DNA from 2 places in the Arthrobacter methylotrophus genome. Region 2 is predicted to be linked to the other one. Evidence: riboswitches for the same ligand, from Rfam matches in the RefSeq annotation. Region 2 holds a riboswitch; the other holds the start of a gene.
The links. A riboswitch is a leader RNA that binds a small molecule or an ion and turns the genes downstream of it on or off. The one in region 2 is predicted to bind thiamine pyrophosphate.

Region 1 (7,910 bases), 3.6 Mb from region 2:
GACGTCCTCAGGGCTGTCAACGATCCCACGGACCAAGTGTTCGAGCGCTTCTGCCAGCAACTTACTCAGCCTCGGTGGTCTCTGCTTCAGCGTCAGCGGGAGCTTCAGTTGCTTCCGACTGCTTGGCCTTCTTGGTGATGGCTTCCGGGATGATGACGGAACCCTTCTCCGGTGCAACGAAAGCAGGCTTGGCGACCTTGGTCTTCAGCGTGCCTTCCTGGCCCGGGAGACCCTTGAACTTCTGCCAGTCACCGGTGATCTTGAGGATCGCAGCAACCTGCTCGGTGGGCTGGGCGCCAACGGACAGCCAGTACTGTGCACGCTCGGAGACAACCTCGATGTACGAGGGCTCTTCGGTGGGGTGGTACTTGCCGATTTCTTCAATCGCACGGCCATCGCGCTTGGCGCGGGAGTCCATGACGACGATGCGGTAGTACGGTGCGCGCATCTTGCCGAAGCGCTTAAGGCGAATCTTTACGGCCACTTTTGTGGTCACTCCTGTTTCTGAAACGGGGTTGAGCCCGTCGTTCTGCACCCGTGGGGCGGGCCATACTTGAGGGTTCCAAAGGACAAGATGCACACACGGAGAGAGGGGCCGCGCGGATCGAGTACCTGTCTATTGTGCCAGATGGCAGACAGTATTTCGAACACGCGGCCTGCGCGGCGGGTTTCCAAGGGTTTACTGCGGGGGTTACTGCCCTGCTGACCAGACGTAGAGACCGGCACGCTCAGTCTTTTCGACGTCGCTGGCCAGCGACGCCAACTGGTGGACGTACAGGCGGGACTGTTGGGCGTCAAAGGGCATGTCCTCTTGGGCAGCCCAGCTCTCAGCGACATCGTCGAGGACGCTTCCCTCGCCCTCCGTCTCGTAGCTGAGAAGCTCCGAGAGTGCGCGCACCATCGCTTCGGGGACGCCCAGCAAAGCGTCGCTGGTGACATCCACCAAGGCGAGCTCGTAGTCGGCCCCGGCGGCGTGCACGGCTTTGCCGGCCAGATCGCCTAACTGTTCTACTTCGAAATCACTGATTCCCGGAATCCGCACTGCTGCGCCGGAGGCGTCACCGCCCTTCTCCAGGGCAGTGGCCCTTTTGAGTGCTTCATCGTGGGTGGCAACAAAGATTTCAGCAAAGCCCATGGAAACTACTCTCATTCGTTCGTGCCAACGGAGCTGCGGCGCGGCAACCGAAAATCATGGGCCACGCCGTCAGGCCCCAGTGTAACTTGCGAGGGGTCCCCGGCCGAGCGGAGCGAGGTTGGGGAGCAAGTTGAACGGTAACTTGCGAGGGGTCCCCGGCCGAGCGGAGCGAGGTTGGGGAGCAAGTTGAACGGTAACTTGCGAGGGGTCCCCGGCCGAGCGGAGCGAGGTTGGGGACCCCCGCGGACGCTAGCGAACGGCGACGCGCAGCCGGTTCCGCCACGGGTCCTCGAAGCGCAACTCCTGGCCCGTGTGGTGGGACGCGATGCCGGCGACCTTGAGGCGGTCGGCGAGAGCGCCGACGTCGTCCCCCGACGGGACCTCGATGACGACCTCGCCGAGACCCAGCGTGTCCTTGCGCGGACCGGCACCACGGCTATTCCAGACGTTCATGGCCATGTGGTGGTGGTAGCCGCCTGCGGAGACGAACAATGCTTGCCCATGCCAGCCGGCAGTCTGCTCGAAGCCCAGGGTGTCAACGTAGAAATCATGGGCTGTGGGCACATCGCCCACTTGGAGGTGGACATGTCCGATGCCGGCGCCGGCCTCATGCTGGCCGCTCACCGCGGCCTCACTCAGGTACTGCTGGAGGTAGCGCTGCGGCGGGAGCGGCAGACTGTCCATGACGACGGTACTGCCGTTCCACTCCCAGCCTTCGCGGGGCTTGTCGTAGTAGAGCTCGATGCCGTTGCCTTCAGGGTCGGTGAAGTAGAAGGCCTCGCTGACCAAGTGGTCTGCGCTGCCGACGAAGGCGTGCGGTTCGTATTGCGCCGCGGAGGCAACAGTGGCTGCGAGCGAGGACTGGTCTTCGAACAGCAGTGCGGTGTGGAAGAGGCCGGCTTCTCCACGACCCGGGGTCTGGAGTCCAGACGCCGGGGCAAGGTGCACCAACGGCTTGCCGACCCGCCCGATGTAGAGTCCGCCGTCTTGTTCGGCGACGACCTCGAGCCCTAGGGCCCGCTGGTAGTAATCCCCCATGAGCTTCATGTCCCCCACTTTGAGCATGACAGTGCCCATGGTGAGTTCGGCAGGAAGGAGATCCTGGCTGGATGTAGTGGTCATGTGAAACTCCTGGCTTCTTGTGGCGCCGCCCTTCGGCAACCTCTATATATCTAAATTACTTGAAGCTTCAATTTATTCCTAATGCTCGCCGTTTCCTGAAAAGTGCCCCCTCAGCACGATGCGCTGCGGTTTCAGTACGACGTCGAGGGACACCCGGGGATCCTCTGCGTAAAGCACGACGTCGGCACTGGCACCTTCGCTGATACCGTCCTGGCCAAGCCAGTCGCGGGCGGACCAGCAGGCAGCATCGAGGGCGGCGGCAGGCGGCAAGCCGGCCCGATGCAGCTCCAGGATTTCCTCCCCGATCCGACCGTGCTTGATGACGCTGCCGGCGTCGGTCCCGGCATATATCCGCACTCCGGCCTCGAATGCCTCGGAGACACGCTCATGCCGGCGCTCCCACAACGCGGTCATGTGCGCAGCGTAGCGCGGGAACTTCGCTTCCGCCTGCTTCGCAATGTCCGGAAATGTCGCGATATTAATGAGCGTGGGGACGATCGGCACACCTTGATCCAACAATCTCGGAACATGGCGGGCCAGGAGACCGGTAGCGTGCTCGATGCAGTCGATATCGGCGTCGAGCATGTCATCGATGGTCTCTTCGGCGAAGCAATGGGCCGTGACCCGGGCGCCTTCGTCGTGTGCCGCCGCCACCGCGTCCTTGACCATTGCAGCCGGAAAGGACGGACCCAGGTCTCCGGCGGCGCGATCAATCCAGTCCCCGACGATCTTCACCCAACCGTCTCCAGACCGTGCCTGCTTACGCACGGCCTCCACGAGGCCATCCGGTTCGGCTTCCTCTGCCAGCCCACGGATGTATCGGCGCTGCCTGGCGATGTGCCGGCCAGCGCGGATGATCCGGGGCATATCCGGCCGGTGCTGGAGCCATCGCGTGTCGCTTGCGGATCCGGCGTCGCGGATCAGGAGCGTCCCCGCATTCCGGTCAGCCGTCGCCTGCCGGCGAGCGGTCTCACCGTCCACCGCTCCGCCCGGGCCCAGGCCCACATGGCAGTGGGCATCCACAAGGCCGGGCAACACCCATCCGTCCAGGACCACGTTCGGCACCGCGGCTGGACGGACAAAGGTCAGCCGTCCGTCGATCGACCAGAGGCCGCGCCGCTCATCCTTCGGCCCGGTGAGAACGGCTCCGCTGAACTCGATGATTTCTGCCATGCACCCACTTTAGGCTCCGGTTCATTCTCCTTAGGCTCGGTGGCGGGGGCCGACCCAGTCACATCTGTCCGAGATGCGAGAGGCTGTGGTAGCTTCGTTTACGACCACACGGGGGCCCTGGCAAGGGCTGAGATCGGGCTGACGCGGCCTGCGACCGTTGAACCTGTCCGGGTAATGCCGGCGAAGGAAGTGAGTAATCCTTTGAGCACCAAAGAAACACAGCTGAGCCCTGCCCAAAACGGATCAGTCCAGGAGGTGACACAGTCCCTCAGGTCGCATTCCCTCGCTTTTCTGGAGGATGCCGAAAACGGAATCCGGGTTCCGGTCACGGAAATCGCCCTGGAACCATCCCCCAACGGCGAGGCGAACGCGTCTTTCCACGTGTACCGCACCGCGGGGCCCGGGAGTGATCCTGTGGTCGGCCTTGAGCCGTTCCGTAGCGACTGGATCGAAGCCCGGGCCGACACCGAGGCATACAGCGGCCGCGAACGGAACCTGCTCGACGACGGCAAATCGGCCGTACGCCGCGGCGCCGCCTCCGCCGAGTGGAAGGGAGCACGGCCGGTGCCCCGCCGCGCCGTCGACGGCAAGACCGTCACGCAGATGCACTATGCCAAGCGGGGCATGGTGACGCCGGAAATGCAGTTCGTGGCCCTTCGGGAGAACTGCGATGTTGAACTGGTCCGCAGCGAAGTCGCAGCCGGCCGGGCGATCATTCCCAACAACATCAACCACCCCGAGTCCGAACCGATGATCATCGGCAAGGCGTTCCTGGTGAAGATCAACGCGAACATCGGCAACTCGGCCGTCACCAGTTCGATTGCCGAAGAAGTGGACAAACTGCAGTGGGCCACGCAATGGGGCGCCGACACGGTCATGGACCTGTCCACGGGGGACGATATCCACACAACCCGGGAATGGATCATCCGCAATTCTCCGGTTCCGATCGGCACCGTGCCTATTTATCAGGCGCTTGAGAAGGTCAACGGCGAAGCCAACAAACTCACCTGGGAGATCTTCCGCGACACCGTAATTGAACAGTGCGAGCAGGGCGTCGACTACATGACCATCCACGCGGGTGTGTTGCTTCGATATGTCCCGCTCACCGCCAATCGCGTCACGGGCATCGTCTCCCGCGGCGGATCCATCATGGCCGGCTGGTGCCTGGCGCATCACGAGGAGAACTTCCTCTACACCCATTTCGACGAGCTCTGCGAGATCTTCGCCAAATACGACGTCGCGTTCTCCCTCGGCGACGGGCTGCGCCCGGGAGCCACCGCGGACGCCAACGACGCCGCCCAGTTCGCCGAGCTCGACACCTTGGCCGAGCTGACGCGGCGGGCATGGAAGTACGACGTCCAGGTCATGGTTGAAGGACCGGGCCACATTCCGTTCCACTTGGTCCGGGAGAACGTGGAACGCCAGCAGGAACTGTGCAAGGGAGCCCCCTTCTACACCTTGGGCCCGCTGGTGACAGATGTGGCTCCCGGCTACGATCACATCACCTCCGCTATCGGCGCGACGGAGATCGCCCGCTACGGAACCGCGATGCTCTGCTACGTCACGCCGAAGGAACACCTGGGCCTGCCGAACAAGGACGATGTCAAGACGGGCGTGATCACGTACAAGATCGCCGCCCACGCTGCCGACCTCGCCAAGGGCCACCCGGGCGCCCACGAACGCGACGACGCGCTGTCGAAGGCCCGCTTCGAGTTCCGCTGGCGCGATCAGTTCGCGCTGTCCTTAGACCCCGTCACGGCGGAATCCTTCCACGATGAGACGCTCCCGGCAGAACCGGCCAAGACAGCGCATTTCTGTTCCATGTGCGGGCCGAAATTCTGTTCGATGCGCATCAGCCAGGACATCCGCGACGAATACGGTTCCGCCGATTCCCAAGCAGCCATCGCGGAAATGTACAACGGCATGCGAGAAAAGAGCGAAGAATTCCTGGCATCGGGAGGCAAGGTCTACCTTCCTGAGCTGGAGGTTCCTGCCGGAAAGGGTGAGGCGAAGTCAGGAAGCCTGAACTGATCAGGAAGCTTGGACTGTTCCCGCGCGGCTGACGTCCGCGATGAAGGAGCGGATCATCCGGTCTCCTTCGACTGAATCATGGGGCCGGTGTCCTCCTGCCGCAACGCGGTGGAGGGCACCGGTTTCCTGCAAGTAGCCTGCGATCTCTTCGTACAGCGGCTCCCAACCGCCGGTCAGGACAAGGGTGGGAACTCCGGGGACAATGTGCAGACGTGCTTCCCACGGCGGAGCCTGCAGCCGCAAGCGCCGGGCGGTACGACGGGCCTCCGGGGTGTTCAGGACTGCCGCCTCCGAGGAAAACGCCCTGCGGACGAATTCGCGCTGGTAGTCGTCATCGCTGAGCTCGTGCCGGATCCGGAACAGGGGCTCCATCAGCGATCGGTAGGCCGCGGTGGCGGGCAATTCAGCGGTGAGGGAAAGACACGCCGGTTCCACCAACACGAGGGAACGGACCAGGTCCGGCCGCTCCACTGCTGCCAGCATGGCGGAAATCGCGCCTTGGGAGTGCGCCACGACATGGCCGCCGCGGGAGCCGGGAGCTGACGCCGCCTCCCGCGCACCGAGACACTCCAATACGATGTCCACATCTGCCGCAAAATCGGATTCCAAAGGCTCGGCCTGCGCATCGAAGCCGTGGCGTTTCAGGAAAAGCGCGTCGTACTGCAGCGCCATGCCGTGTTGCTTCGGCCACGCGGCAGCGCCGAATGTGCCTGCTCCATGGACGAACACAACGCGCTGCTTTTGCATCCCCCCAGCCTATGGCACGGGGCTGACAACCCAACTAGCTCGCAGTTGTTGTCGTTCTGAGCCCTCAAACCGACAACAACTGCGAGCTAGTTGGGTGGGGCGGTTACTTGCCTGTGCTACTTGAGAAACTTGTCGAAGCCCTTGGGCAGGTTCAGCTGCGAAGGATCGAAGTCGCCACCGGCCTGGCCGAAAGCCGCGCCAGTGGGAACGGACTTCGCCCGCTTGTTCTCGGCGTCGCGCAATTCCTGGGCCGCCTTGGCGGGGTTGCCTGAACGGGCCTTCTTCTTGGGAGCGCTCTTGGCCGCCTTGCGGGAACCTCCGCCACCGATGCCGGGCATACCCGGCATGCCGCCGCCTTGGGCCAGCTTCTTCATCATCTTCTGCGCCTGCGCGAAGCGCTCCAGGAGGCCGTTGACCTCCGAGACGTGCACACCGGAACCGCGGGCGATGCGGGCCCGACGGGATCCGTTGATAATCTTCGGAGCCACCCGCTCATGCGGGGTCATGGAGCGGACAATCGCCTCCACCCGGTCGATTTCGCGCTCGTCGAACTGCTCCAGCTGCTGGCGGATGTTCTGCGCACCCGGCATCATCATGAGCATCTTCTTCATGGAACCCATGTTGCGGATCTGCTGCATCTGGGCGAGGAAGTCGTCCAGCGTGAAGTCTTCCTGGTCGGCGAACTTCTTCGCCATCCGGGCCGCTTCGTCTTTGTCCCAGTTCTTCTCGGCCTGTTCGATCAGGGTGAGGACATCGCCCATGTCCAGGATGCGGGAGGCCATGCGGTCCGGATGGAACAGCTCGAAGTCGTCCACACCTTCGCCAGTGGACGCGAACATGACCGGCTTTCCGGTGACGGACGCGACCGAGAGCGCGGCACCACCGCGGGCATCGCCGTCGAGCTTCGACAACACGACGCCGGTGAAGTTGACGCCTTCATCAAAGGCAACCGCCGTATTGACTGCATCCTGGCCGATCATGGAGTCGATCACGAACAGCACTTCGTTCGGGATGATCGCCTGGCGGATGCGGCGCGCCTGGTCCATCATTTCGGCGTCGACGCCGAGCCGGCCCGCCGTGTCCACGATCACGACGTCGTACAGCTTCTGGCGCGCTTCGTCGACACCGGCGCGTGCGACGGCGACCGGATCGCCGGTGGGGACGTCCAGGTCCGATGTGGTTCCGGGGTGCGGTGCGAAGACAGGAACGCCGGCACGCTCACCGACGATTTGGAGCTGGGTGACGGCGTTGGGACGCTGGAGGTCGCAGGCCACCAACATGGGGCTGTGACCTTGGGCCTTGAGCCACTTGGCCAGCTTGCCTGCGAGGGTGGTCTTGCCCGCACCCTGCAAACCGGCGAGCATGATGATGGTGGGGCCGGTCTTCGCCAAGCGGATACGGCGGGTCTCGCCGCCAAGGACCTCTTGGAGTTCCTCGTTGACGATCTTCACGATCTGCTGGCTCGGGTTCAGGGCCCCGGAAACCTCAGCGCCCAGGGCTCGTTCACGGATGCGAGCGGTGAACTCGCGGACCACGGAAACGGCAACGTCAGCGTCCAAAAGGGCGCGCCGGATCTCCCGGACGGTGGCATCGACATCGGCTTCCGTGAGGCGACCCTTGCCACGGAGATTCTTGAAGGTTGCTGTCAACCGGTCAGAGAGTGAATTGAACACGCGCCGTGCACTTCTTTCGATGGTCTACG
Region 2 (7,910 bases):
CCGAAGTCCCCGTGTCCACCGAACCTGCGGCTCCGCAAGCGAAAGGGACCCCATGAGCGTCAACCTCACCTTGTTGATCGTCATGGGCGTGCTGTATGCCTGCGGCATCTACTTGATCCTGGAACGCAGTTTGACCCGTGTCCTGCTCGGACTCATGCTCCTGGCCAACGCCACCAACCTCCTGATCCTGGCCACGGGCGGATATGCCGGGCTTGCCCCGCTATTCAACAAATCCACTGATCCGCGCGCCTATAACGATCCCTTGCCGCAAGCCCTGATCCTGACGTCGATTGTCATCTCCTTCGCGGTGACGGCTTTCATGCTCGGCATCATCTACCGGACCTGGGCGTTGGCACGGCAGGACGATATCCAGGATGACGCGGAAGACCGGCGCGTGGCGAAAACACCCAGCTTCGACGCCGAGGACGATTCCGTGGTTCCTGAAGAAACATCCGAATTCCCGGTCACGGCAGTCACAGAAGCAGCCAAGGAAGGAGGACCCGAGTGAACATGGCCAGCCTGGCGCCGCTCGCCGTCGTACTTCCCATCCTCGGTGCCGCGCTCACCTTCGCCCTGAACAGGAACCCGCTGGCGCAGCGCGTCGTCAGCATTGCTTTGCTGTCCCTCACCCTGCTCCTGGAATGCTTGCTCCTCGCCTCGGTATGGACCACAGGCACCGAATCCGTCACCCTGGGTGGTTGGCAGCCGCCGTTTGGCGTGGTGATGGTAGTAGACCAGTTTTCCTCGCTCATGCTGGTGGTCTCCTCCGTCATCAGCCTCGCGGTGTTGATCTACGCCACCGGCCAGGGAATGGCCGACGGCGACCGTGAAGCACCGGTCTCGATCTTCCACCCGACCTACCTGATCCTGGTTGCGGGCGTCTCCAACGCCTTCCTCACGGGTGACCTCTTCAATCTGTACGTCGGCTTCGAAATCCTGCTGACGGCGAGCTATGTGCTCATGACTCTGGGTGGGACCGGGCCGCGTATCCGCGCAGGGGTCACCTATGTAGTGGTTTCCGTCGTGTCTTCGGTGTTGTTCCTGATCGCCATCGCGATGATCTACGGAGCCACCGGAACCATCACCATGGCAGATCTCGCCATCAAGCTGGCCGCCCTTGATCCGGACACCAGGAACCTGCTCCACGTCATGTTGCTCGTTGCGTTCGGGATCAAGGCCGCCGTCTTCCCGTTGTCCTTCTGGCTCCCCGACTCGTATCCGACGGCACCCGCGCCGGTCACCGCCGTGTTCGCCGGTTTGCTGACCAAAGTGGGCGTCTATGCGATGGTCCGCACGGAGACCCTCCTCTTCCCGGGCGATACCTTGAACACCCCGCTGATGGTGGTAGCCCTCCTCACCATGCTCGTGGGGATTCTCGGCGCCATAGCCCAGAGCGACATCAAACGATTACTTTCCTTCACCTTGGTCAGCCACATCGGCTACATGGTGTTCGGGCTGGCGATGTCCTCCATCGCGGGGCTTGCGGCTGCTGTCTTCTATGTGGCCCACCACATCACCGTCCAAACGAGCCTGTTCCTGGTGACCGGCTTGATCGAGCGCCGCGGCGGTAGCTCGTCCATAGACAGGCTGGGCGGGCTCGCCAAGTTGTCCCCGCTCCTTGCGCTCTTGTTCTTCATTCCGGCCATGAACCTTGCAGGTATTCCGCCGTTTTCAGGATTCCTGGGGAAACTCGGGCTCCTGCAGGCCGGCATAGCCTTTGGCACGCCGTTGGCCATCACCTTGGTGGTGGGAGGGGTGGTCACCAGTCTCTTGACCCTGCTGGCAGTTGCCCGTGTCTGGAACCGCGCATTCTGGCGGAAACCCGAGGACGCGGACTACCCGGCCCCCGCCCTGACGGACACAGCCGCCGTCGGCCTGCTCCCGCGGACCATGGTGGGGCCAACCGTCGCACTAGTGGTCTTTGGCATGGCGCTGACCGTCTTTGCCGGACCGCTGTTCCACTTGGCAGGGAACTCCGCGGAACAGATGCTGGACCGGTCCGCCTACATCCATTCGGTGCTTGGCCAGAACGCCAAGGTTCCGGGGATCGCTGAACCGTCGGTGCAGGGCGGTGGCAAATGAGCCGCAAGAGGATTTCATTCCGCACTGAGTTGCCCCTGCTGGTGTGGCTGGTGGTCGTCTGGGGTGCACTCTGGCGTGACTTCAGCCCGGGCAACTTGGTGTTCGGTGCGCTGATCGCGGTGGTGGTGGCCAGGATTTTCTACTTGCCTCCCGTGGAACTCGGCGGACGCTTCAACGTGCTCCGAGCCATGTCTTTCGCCGTGGTCTTCCTTGGCAAGATCGTGGCCGCGAGCTTCCAGGTCATGTACCTCGCGGTCTTTCGCGGGCCTTCGGTGACCAACGCCGTCGTCGCTGTTCCCTTGCGGAGCCATTCCGACCTGATGGTCACCGCAACGGGACATGTGATTTCGTTGATTCCGGGTTCCCTGGTGGTGGAGGTGGACCGTTCGACGTCCACGCTCTACATCCACGGCCTCAATGTCCGCAACGATTCAGACACTGCAAGGCTGCGCCGGGAAGTCCAGGACACGGAGGCATCGCTCATCCGGATCATGGGAACGCGCGCGGAAGTGGACGCACTTCAGGCCGGAGACTGGCTTATGACGAGGGGAACTGGCTCATGAAAGACATCGTGCTGACCGTGACAGCGGTGATTCTCAGCCTCGCGGCGGCCGGAGCGATCTACCGGATCGCCGTCGGACCTTCGCTCCTGGACCGTGTGCTGGCCTCCGACGTGCTGCTAGCCATTCTGGGTGCTGCGCTGGCGATCGACATGGCCGTCAACAGGCACCTCAACAACCTCGTCTTGCTAGTCGCACTCACGCTGATTGGCTTCGTCGGTTCGGTGACGGTGGCACGCTTTGTGGCCGACCGGAGAGGACAGGTCAATGACTCCTAACGCCACCGGAGTGGACGCCGTGATCGATGCCGTCACCGCCGTGCTGCTGATTCTCGGTGCGCTGATGTCATTGGGGGCGGCAATCGGCCTGTTGCGCTTCCCTGACTTGATGAGCCGGATGCATGCAGCCACCAAACCGCAAGTGTTGGGGCTTTTCCTCGTCCTAGCGGCCATCGGGCTGCAAATGCGCGAATGGTGGGTGTGGCCGGTCCTGGCGGTCGCCTGGATCTTCCAACTGCTGACCGTGCCTGTGTCCGCGCACATGGTGGGCCGCGCAGGCTACCGGACCAAGCACCTCCACCCCGAGCTGCTCAGCACCGACGAACTCGAGGCCGTGGTGCTGCGGGCGGCCGGCAAGCGGGATGCCGAGAAAGCTGAAGCGGGGGAGTCGGTACCGCCCCACGCCGGGAACACGGGCGGTGCTGCCGGTGCTGGCGGTCCCAATCGGAACGGCCAGCCGTCAGCCTAGACGATGTCCTGCGTCTTCGAGAAGCGCGAGATGGCACGCTGGGTGCCTCGGCTGGCGACAACTTGGATGATGGCATTGACAGTCGCCGAAATCAGGGCGAACGTCAGCGCTGAGCGGAGGCTCGTCTCCATGTCGTCGTGGCCTTTCGGAGGCTTGTTGCCCGTGGTCTTTTCCCACACGGCATTGACCAGTTTGGTGCCGACAAAGCCCGCGCCGATGCTCACGCCGGTGCCGAGTAGCTTGATGAGGAGATTCATTCCGGGACTCCTTGAGGGGGGGAACAGGTCTGCCCCCAGCCTAACCCCACATCAGGCCCGCTACGGCCGCTACGCCCGCTAAGGCGCAAGGGACGGGGGCTGGCGCCTGTTCCGGAAGAACTCCTGCAATGCCCCTGGCTGCGGACGCACGGGTATGATCTCGCGTTCCCCGGCCAAGACGGCTTCCATGGTGCCGAGGGCGAGCAGTTCATCCAGCAGCACCAGAGTGGGCGGCATGAGCCTGAGTGTCCCCGCGGATTCAGCCTCAAGGATTCCGCGGACCGGCATCCACAGGGACGATGACGCCTCCGTGGTTTGATGCTTTGGCTCGGCTCCGGAAACCGGGCACGCAAGGTAGAAGTATGTGTCGAAGCGTTTGGGCTGGTCTTCCGGGGTGACCCAGTTGGCCCAGGGGCGGAGGGTGGCTGCATCGAGCTTCAGGCCGGCCTCTTCGAACACCTCGCGTTGCGCGGCCGCCAGCACTCTGCCGGCGTTGTGGCGTGCCGTCAAGGGCTCGACGGCGATGCTGCTCAGGTGCCACGCAGCGGCATGCCGTTCGACCACGTCGTCCGCGAAGTCCCAGCCAGTGCTGTCCACGGTGTCGACCCGTCCGCCGGGGAAGACCACCATGCCTGCAGCGAAGTCCATGGTGGACACCCGGTGCTGAACGAATACCTCCAGGCCGTTTGCGGCGCCCGCAGGCCGCGCCGCCCCTTCGGAACTCCCTCGCCCAGCAGCATCGCGGACCAGGATCACGCTGGCGGCAAGCCTCGGTTCGGCCACTGTGGTGCTTTCCGCTGTACCAATGCCTGTCAAGACCGCTCCTTTGCCCCGCTTGCTGCGATGATTCTGCTGGATCATTCTCCCAGTTTCGCCGCCCGACCGCGCCGCCTCGGGCCTGCCAGCTCCAAGACAAGGAATGATCCAGCAGAATGCGTCACTTTCCCGTTCGGAACCCCGCCAAGGTGTAAACTGAACCACGCCCAAAAGGGTGGATTGATAACGACAGGGGAGCGCCGCCGTCGGGCTCGCAGCAATGCGGCACGGAGGACGGGCGCTGAGAGTGCGGACAGCCGCAGACCCTCGAACCTGATCCGGCTAGTACCGGCGCAAGGGAGTCGAGTTCTCATAGTGTCCGGAACCAGCGCGGCGGAAGCCGAACGTAAGCCGGGAACACTTTCCCCTCCTGTTCCTCAGGAGGACAAAATGACTGGTATTTCTTCAAGGCCGGGTCTCACCAAGCCCGCTTTCAACTGGCGCGTCGTGGACATCGTCGTGGCGGCCCTGATTTCCATCGCCGGTGGCGTGATTTTCTGGGCATGGGACCAGATGGCTCTGGTTGTCACGCCCGTGACGGCCGGCTACCCTCCGCTGGGGGGTCTGATCGCTGGTGGTTGGATGATTCCGGCAGTCCTGGGCATGCTCATTGTCCGCAAGCCCGGTGCCGCAATCTTCTGCGAAATAGTGGCCGCCACCAGCGAGCTCATCATGGGTAACCAGTACGGCACCACGGTCTTGATTTCGGGCCTGCTCCAGGGGCTCGGCGCGGAACTCATCTTCCTGGCGTTCATGTACAAGAAGTTCAACCTGCCGGTGTCCCTGCTGGCCGGTGCCGGTGCGGGCCTGTTCTGCGGGCTGAACGACTCCTTCCTGCCGTGGGGCTGGAACATCGCCTACGAAATCGGCGACAAGCTCGTGTACATCGTGTTCTGCACGCTTTCCGGCGCGGTCATTGCCGGAGCCTTGTCCTGGATCGCCACCCGCGGCCTGGCCAAGACCGGCGTCCTGAGCGCGTTCGCGTCCCGTAAGGCCGCCTCGGAGCCTGTCTTTTCCTGATGCCCAGTCCTGATTCCGGTACCCCCGCTGCGGTGCATCCCGCCGCAATTTCCGCGCGAGGCTGGGGCTGGCGGCACGCCGGCCGCACCACACCGGCCATCCACGGCCTGGATCTGGACATCCGTCCAGGCGAGCGCGTGCTCCTGCTTGGCCCCTCGGGCGCAGGCAAGTCGACGCTCTTGCATGCCCTCGCGGGCGTGCTGGGCGAGGAAGGGGACGACGCCGACGAAACCGGCTCGTTGCTGGTGGACGGCCAGTCACCCCGGGCCCAGCGGGGCCGTGCCGGACTCATGCAACAGGACCCTGAAACCCAAGTGGTGCTTTCCCGGCTGGGCGACGACGTCGCGTTTGGGGCCGAGAACCTTTGCGTGCCGCGGGAGGAGATCTGGAAGCGCGTCCATGAAGCGCTCGACGACGTCGGGCTGCGGAATAGTGCAGGCGGCAGTGCCAGTGGCGGCCTAGCGCTGGACCACCCGACGTCGGCCCTTTCCGGCGGGCAGAAACAGCGCCTTGCGCTGGCTGGCATCCTGGCGATGCGGCCGGGCTTGATCCTCCTGGACGAGCCGACCGCCAACCTGGACCCCGCCGGCGTGCTGGAGGTCCGCGACGCCGTGGGCCGCTGCCTGGACAAGACCGGCGCCACCCTGGTGGTGGTGGAGCATCGGGTCGCGGTGTGGAAAGACCTCGTGGACCGGATCGTGGTGCTGCAGCCGGGCAGCTCCTCCGAAGGTAGTTCAACGCCCGCGGTGCTCCTGGACGGCGACCCGGATACCGTGCTGGTGCGAGCAAGGGACATGCTCACTGCTGCGGGCGTCTGGGTGCCCGGTTACGTGCCGGCCACCCGGCCTCGTTCCAACGCGAGGGGCGGTGGGCTGCTGCTCGCCACCCAGGAGCTCGCTGTCTCCCGTGAAAGGGCGCACCGCCGAGGGCTGAAGACCATCCCACCACGTCCCGTGCAGACCGGGCTCGACGCCGAAGTGTTCGCGGGGCAGTCGCTGACCATCACGGGCCCCAACGGCGCGGGAAAGTCGACCTTCGCTTTGACCCTTGCTGGTCTGTTGGCGCCCGTGTCCGGTGCGGTGACTGCCGCCGTCGAGCTCAGCGCCGGCGCCGGCAACGACCCTTTCAGGTGGAAGGCCCAGCAATTGATCTCCCGCATCGGGACCGTGTTCCAGGAACCCGAGCACCAGTTCGTCACCGGCAGGGTACTGGACGAGCTCATGTTCGGACCCAAGCACCTTGGTCACGGGGAGGATCGCGTGGACGAGCTGCTCGAACGGCTGCGGCTGAGCCACCTCGTGGACGCCAATCCATACACGCTCTCCGGCGGCGAGAAGAGGCGGCTGTCCGTAGCCACCGTGCTCGCTGCGCACCCGCGCGTCCTGGTGCTCGACGAACCAACCTTCGGACAGGACGCCAACACCTGGGCCGAGCTCGCCTCTTTCCTGTCTGAACTGCTCGACGCCGGCACCTCGGTAGTTTCCGTGACCCACGACCAGGAATTCAGCTCCGTGCTCGGCGGGACCGAAATGAGGCTCGCACCTGCGCTCCAAGGCGGGGCCCGGCAGGAAGCGGGTGCGGCATGAGGGAAACCCTGAGCCTGCGCGGGAACAACGCGCTCCTGACGCGCGCGAATCCTCTGGCCAAGTTCGTGTCGGTCTTCCTGATCACCCTGGTGCTGGCGTTGTCCATCGACTTGGTATCAGCCTCCACTGCGCTCCTTGGCGAGCTGGCGCTGTTTCCACTTGCCGGTCTCACCGTTCGTTTGCTGTGGCAGCGCGGCTGGCCCCTGATCATCGCGGCAGCGCTTGGCGGGTGGAGTACTGCGATCCTGTCGGCTGACAGCGGCAGGATACTGCTCGACGTCGGGATCTGGTCCATCAGCGAAGGCTCGCTTCAGCTGGGACTCGGCTTCATGCTCCGCGGCCTGGCGATCGCTTTGCCGGCAATCCTCCTCATGAGCTGCACCGATCCCACGGACCTTGCCGACGCCTTGGCGCAGAAGGCGAAACTGCCTCACCGCTTCGTCCTGGGCACCTTGGCCGCGCTGCGGCTCGTGGGGCTCATGGCGGAGGAGTGGCAGACGATCGGCATGGCGCGGCGCGCGCGGGGTGTCGGCTCGCAGGGAAGCCCACTGCAACGGACCAGGGCGATGCTCGGCCAAAGCTTCGGACTGTTGGTCCAGGCGATACGCCGGGCGTCGCGCTTGGCCGTGACCATGGAGGCACGTGGCTTCGGCGGCGGACGGCGGACCTGGGCACGCGAATCCACCTACAGTCGCCTGGACGGCTGGGTCTTGGCTGGTGGGGTGGTCATCGCAGCCGCAGCAGTGCTCGCGGCCCAATTGGCGGGGACGTGGCACTTCGTCTGGCTAAAGCAACCCAACTAGCTCGCATTTGTTGTCGTTATGAGGCCCCATAACGACAAC

Region 1: linked by a shared signal. The riboswitch ahead of thiC (phosphomethylpyrimidine synthase ThiC) and the one ahead of ABD884_RS24950 (ECF transporter S component) in region 2 are both predicted to bind thiamine pyrophosphate.

The regions. Positions count from the first base shown of each region.
Region 1 is NZ_BAABED010000001.1:1,256,959-1,264,868, reverse strand. It holds gene ABD884_RS06175 (RNA-binding protein) at 1-60, opposite strand, end outside; gene rpsP (30S ribosomal protein S16) at 62-484, opposite strand; gene ABD884_RS06165 (hypothetical protein) at 692-1,135, opposite strand; gene ABD884_RS06160 (VOC family protein) at 1,385-2,257, opposite strand; gene ABD884_RS06155 (amidohydrolase family protein) at 2,336-3,430, opposite strand; TPP riboswitch at 3,529-3,636, shown strand; gene thiC (phosphomethylpyrimidine synthase ThiC) at 3,632-5,461, shown strand; gene ABD884_RS06145 (alpha/beta fold hydrolase) at 5,462-6,208, opposite strand; gene ffh (signal recognition particle protein) at 6,325-7,881, opposite strand.
Region 2 is NZ_BAABED010000001.1:4,846,895-4,854,804, forward strand. It holds gene ABD884_RS24910 (Na+/H+ antiporter subunit A) at 1-56, shown strand, start outside; gene ABD884_RS24915 (Na(+)/H(+) antiporter subunit C) at 53-508, shown strand; gene ABD884_RS24920 (Na+/H+ antiporter subunit D) at 505-2,082, shown strand; gene ABD884_RS24925 (Na+/H+ antiporter subunit E) at 2,079-2,645, shown strand; gene ABD884_RS24930 (MrpF/PhaF family protein) at 2,642-2,920, shown strand; gene mnhG (monovalent cation/H(+) antiporter subunit G) at 2,910-3,389, shown strand; gene ABD884_RS24940 (DUF4235 domain-containing protein) at 3,386-3,646, opposite strand; gene ABD884_RS24945 (NUDIX hydrolase) at 3,725-4,507, opposite strand; TPP riboswitch at 4,644-4,780, shown strand; gene ABD884_RS24950 (ECF transporter S component) at 4,853-5,482, shown strand; gene ABD884_RS24955 (ABC transporter ATP-binding protein) at 5,482-7,068, shown strand; gene ABD884_RS24960 (energy-coupling factor transporter transmembrane component T family protein) at 7,065-7,871, shown strand.